Regions from separate parts of the Streptomyces sp. NBC_00440 genome, predicted to be linked through region 1. Evidence: riboswitches for the same ligand, from Rfam matches in the RefSeq annotation. Region 1 holds a riboswitch; the other holds the start of a gene.

Region 1 (2,385 bases):
GCGACGGCGCCAACACCGTGAACATCTCGACCATGTCCTCCATCGTCGTGGCGGGCACCGGCGCCAAGGTCGTCAAGCACGGCAACCGCGCGGCGTCGTCCCAGAGCGGGGCGTCCGACGTCCTGGAGAAGCTGGGCGTCAATCTCCAGCTGACCCCGGAGCGGGTCGTCGAGGTGGCCGCCGACGCCGGCATCACCTACTGCTTCGCGGTCAAGTTCCACCCCGCACTGCGCTATGTGGCCGCCGCCCGGAAGGAGTTGGGGATCCGCACCACCTTCAACTTCCTGGGTCCGCTCACCAACCCGGCGAAGGTCCGGGCACAGGCGACCGGTGTCTCCGACGCGCGGGTGGCGCCCATCATCGCGGGGGTGCTGGCCGAGCGCGGTTCGTCCGCCCTCGTGTTCCGCGGCGACGACGGGCTGGACGAGCTGACCACCACCGCCACATCCAGAGTCTGGACGGTGGCGGACGGCACGGTGCACGAGGAATCCTTCGACCCGCGCGACGTGGGCATCGGACTGGTCCCCGTGGAGGCGCTGCGCGGCGGCGACTCGTCGTACAACGCGGATGTGGCCCGCAGGCTGCTGTCCGGTGAAGCCGGTCCGGTACGGGACGCGGTCCTGCTGAACTCGGCGGCTGCGCTGGTCGCGCTGGACCCGGGCAGCGGATCCCTCAACGAGCGGATCGCGGCGGGCATCGCGCGGGCCGCCGATTCCATCGACTCCGGGTCGGCGGCCCGTGCGCTGGAGCGCTGGGTGGCCGCCAGCAACGCCTGAGCCCCTGTCCCTCTCACGACACCCCACCGCACAGGACACCCAGGGCGCAGTCGCGCAGCTCCGGCCGGCCACCGGTCTCATGCTGTGGACTGCGCCTTGGCACGTCCGGATACGTATGGCAGGATCCTCTGCAGGTCATGAGTGACAGCGACTACGGCCCCAGCCCGCTGTCCGGCAACCCTCCGTCCGTGGCGGGGTGCCCTGGGTGAAGACCAGGCCGTGGGCAGCGAAGTCCTCGGCAAGCGCGGATCCCTCGACAGGGATCCTGGTCGTCGAGGGAGATCTTCCGTGGTTCAGCGAATGCGATAGGGCAGTAGCCCCCTTCTCCGCACCCCTTTCCTTGCACTGCCGCGTGTGGCACGCGCAGTGAATTCGCCTGCCCTTTTCCGGGAGTTCGTCATGTCTGTTCCCAGTGCTGCCGTCAACGCGTCGGTTTGTAAGGATTCCTCCGAGAACCTCCCCGTCCTCGGGAGGGACGTCCTGGTCCCGCTCGTCACCGGAGGCGAGGTCACCTACGCGGCACTGGACTACGCGGCGAGCGCCCCGGCCCTCCAGCGCGTCTGGGACGACGTGGCGGCGTACGCCCCGTACTACGGCAGCGTGCACCGCGGCGCCGGGTACCTCTCGCAGCTCTCCACCGACCTCTTCGAGAACAGCCGGACGACTGTCGCCGAGTTCCTCGGCTGCCGTCCGGACGACCAGGTCGTCTTCACCCGTTCGACCACGGACTCGCTCAATCTGCTGGCCTCGGTGGTCCCCGCGGGCTGCGAGGTCTTCGTCTTCGAGACCGAGCACCACGCCTCGCTGCTGCCCTGGCGCGACGCCGCCGTGACCTACCTCAACGCCCCGCGCACCCCGCAGCAGGCAGTCGAGACCCTGGAGCGCGCGCTTGCGGACCGTACGACGCCGGAGGCACCCGCCCTCGTCTGTGTCACGGGCGCTTCCAACGTCACCGGTGAACTGTGGCCGGTCAAGGAGCTGGCGGCCGCCGCCCACGCCCACGGGGCGCGCATCGTGCTGGACGCGGCGCAGCTCGCACCGCACCACCCCGTGGACATCACGGAGCTGGACGTCGACTGGGTCGCCTTCTCCGGCCACAAGCTGTACGCGCCGTTCGGCTCCGGGGTCCTCGCGGGCCGCTCCGACTGGCTGCTCGCCGCCGAGCCGTACCTCGCGGGCGGCGGCGCCTCCCGCAGCGTGGCCCGGCGCGCCGACGGCGGTGTCGACGTCGAGTGGCACACCACCGCCGCCCGCCACGAGGCCGGATCGCCCAACGTCATCGGGGTCCACTCCATCGCGTCCGCCTGCCGGGCGCTCACCGACGCGGGCTTCGACTCCCTGGTCGAGCGCGAGCAGACGCTGGTCGGCAAGGTCCTCGACGGGCTCGGCGAGGTGGACGCGGTCCAGGTCCTCTCGCTCTTCGGCGACGATGCCCCGCGGGTCGGGGTCATCTCGTTCGTGGTGGACGGCTGGAACAGCTCGCACTTCGCGGCGGCGCTCTCCGCCGAGTACGGCATCGGGGTGCGCGACGGTCTGTTCTGCGCCCACCCGCTCGTACGCACCCTGCTCGGCAGCGACCCGCAGGACCAGGGCGAGTGCGGTGCTCCGG
Region 2 (2,385 bases), 1.8 Mb from region 1:
CTGCGCGTCGTTGACGTCCTCGACGGCGCCGCCGGTGCGGCGGGCGATGTCCAGGACGTACGGACCGTCCGCCGGGTTGCCGATGGCCAGCGACTTGGCGATCGTGTCCGGCTTCTGCGGCCGTACGACGTCGTGGCCGGCCTTGAACGCGGTGGAGACCGGCGAGCAGCCCTCGGCCTGCGCGCCGAAGATCTTGTACGGCTTGTCCTCGACGAGGCCGAGCTTGATCAGCTCCTGGAGACCCTTGTCGATCTTCGTGAGCTGGGAGCCCGATGCGATCGGGATGACGATCTGGTCGGGCAGCTGCCAGCCGAGCTGCTCACAGATCTCGTACGCCAGGGTCTTGGAGCCCTCGCCGTAGTACGGGCGGAGGTTGACGTTGACGAAGCCCCAGCCCTCACCGATCGGGTCGCCGATGAGCTCGGAGCAGAAGCGGTTGACGTCGTCGTAGTTGCCCTCGATGCCGACCAGTTCGCCGCCGTAGACCGCGGCCATCACGACCTTGCCCTGCTCCAGGTCGTGCGGGATGAACACGCAGGAGCGGAAGCCGGCGCGGGCTGCGGCGGCGCCGACGGCACCGGCCAGGTTCCCCGTGGAGGAGCAGGAGAGCGTGGTGAAGCCGAAGGCGCGGGCGGCCTCGACGGCGATGGCGACGACACGGTCCTTGAAGGAGTGCGTCGGATTGCCGGAGTCGTCCTTGATGTGCAGAGCGCCGGTGACACCCAGCTCACGGGCGAGGTTGTCGGCCTTGACCAGCTTGGTGAAGCCCGGGTTCAGGTTGGGCTGGTCGGCCACACCGGCGGGGACGGGCAGCAGCGGGGCGTAGCGCCAGATGTTGTTCGGGCCGGCCTCGATGCGCTTCTTCAGCTCGTCGGGGGAGCCGCTCGGCAGGTCGTACGCCACTTCGAGCGGCCCGAAACAGGACGCGCAGGCGAAGAGGGGGCCGAGCGGGAAACGCTCTCCGCACTCGCGGCACGAGAGGGCGGCGGCGGGGCCGAGATCGACGGCCCCGGTGGAGTCATTGGTGCTGGTGACGGTCTGCACAGCCATGGTGGCGAGGTCCTCTCCTCATCTTCCTCGCGACGTACTTCGCCGCAAGACGGAATTGGCACCTTCCCCACCATGACCTCGCGGTCGGCGGGAGGGTTGCCGGGACTTCTACGGGCCGTTCCCTCAGTCCCTCTGGATGAGCGCTTATGACGCGGGCCTTGAGGCCCGGCGTGTTTGTCCGCACGTGCTGACCCCGGCATCCCGTGGCCATTTGCGTTGTTCAAGACTGTAACCGAAGGCAGTGACAGTTGAGATAGTCGTCCGAACCGCGAGATGGCTCACAGTCAAGGAGACGCGCCGTGCTGGAAGAGGTGGACCGCTGGCTGGCCAGGCGTTCCTGGTCGGCAGCCGACCGTCCGCTGGACCGGCTGATTGCGGCCAAACGCGGCACGAAGGTGAGTGTCGTCCTGCCCGCGCTCAACGAGGAGGCGACGGTCGGGGCGATCGTCGCGACCATCAGGCGGGAGCTGATGGACGCCCTGCCGGTGCCGCTCGTGGACGAGCTGGTGGTCATCGACTCCGGCTCCACCGACCGTACGGCCGGGGCCGCCGCTGCCGCCGGGGCGCGGGTGGTGCACCGGGACGAGATCCTGCCGCGGATTCCGGCCCTGCCCGGCAAGGGCGAGGTGCTGTGGCGTTCACTCCTGGTGACCGGCGGCGACATCGTCTGCTTCGTGGACGCGGACCTGCGGGAGTTCTCGGCGGACTTCGTGTCGGGGATCGTCGGGCCACTGCTGACCGAGCCCGATGTGCAGTTCGTGAAGGCCATGTACGACCGGCCGCTCGGCGAGGCCGCAGGTCAGGGCGGTCGGGTGACCGAGCTGGTGGCGCGGCCGCTGCTGAACCTGCACTGGCCGCAGCTGGCCGGTTTCGTCCAGCCGCTGGGCGGCGAGTACGCGGTACGGCGCTCGCTGCTCGAACAGCTGCCCTTCCCGGTCGGTTACGGAGTGGAGCTGGGCCTGCTGGTCGACGCGCTCCACACGGTGGGGCTCGACGCGCTGGCGCAGGTCGACGTGGGCTCGCGCAAACACCGCCACCAGGACGGGCTCGCGCTGGGACGGATGGCGGCGGCGATCTACCGCACGGCGCAGCTGCGGCTGTCGCGGGGGCAGCTGGTGCGGCCGGCGCTGACGCAGTTCGAGCGGGGGGTGGAGGGGTTCGTGCCGCGGACGTACGCGGTGGACACCGAGGAGCGGCCCCCGATGCGGAGCGTCGGGGAGTACACGGCCCGCCGGGCGGCCTGACCGCTGCCGCGTGACTCGTGACCCGTGACCCGTGGCCGACGGCTGTCCATGGAAAGGTTTTGGCCATCGTTGGCACGAGAATCCGAACCTT

What was found. A riboswitch is a leader RNA that binds a small molecule or an ion and turns the genes downstream of it on or off. The one in region 1 is predicted to bind S-adenosylmethionine.
Region 2: it holds a riboswitch for S-adenosylmethionine, as region 1 does, so the genes downstream of both, thrC (threonine synthase) here and OHB13_RS08465 (aminotransferase class V-fold PLP-dependent enzyme) in region 1, are expected to answer to the same signal.

What each region holds. Positions count from the first base shown of each region.
Region 1 is NZ_CP107921.1:1,883,389-1,885,773, reverse strand. It holds gene trpD (anthranilate phosphoribosyltransferase) at 1-776, shown strand, start outside; SAM riboswitch class IV at 910-1,027, shown strand; gene OHB13_RS08465 (aminotransferase class V-fold PLP-dependent enzyme) at 1,176-2,385, shown strand, end outside.
Region 2 is NZ_CP107921.1:3,654,298-3,656,682, forward strand. It holds gene thrC (threonine synthase) at 1-1,050, opposite strand, end outside; SAM riboswitch class I at 1,066-1,193, opposite strand; gene OHB13_RS16380 (glucosyl-3-phosphoglycerate synthase) at 1,350-2,294, shown strand.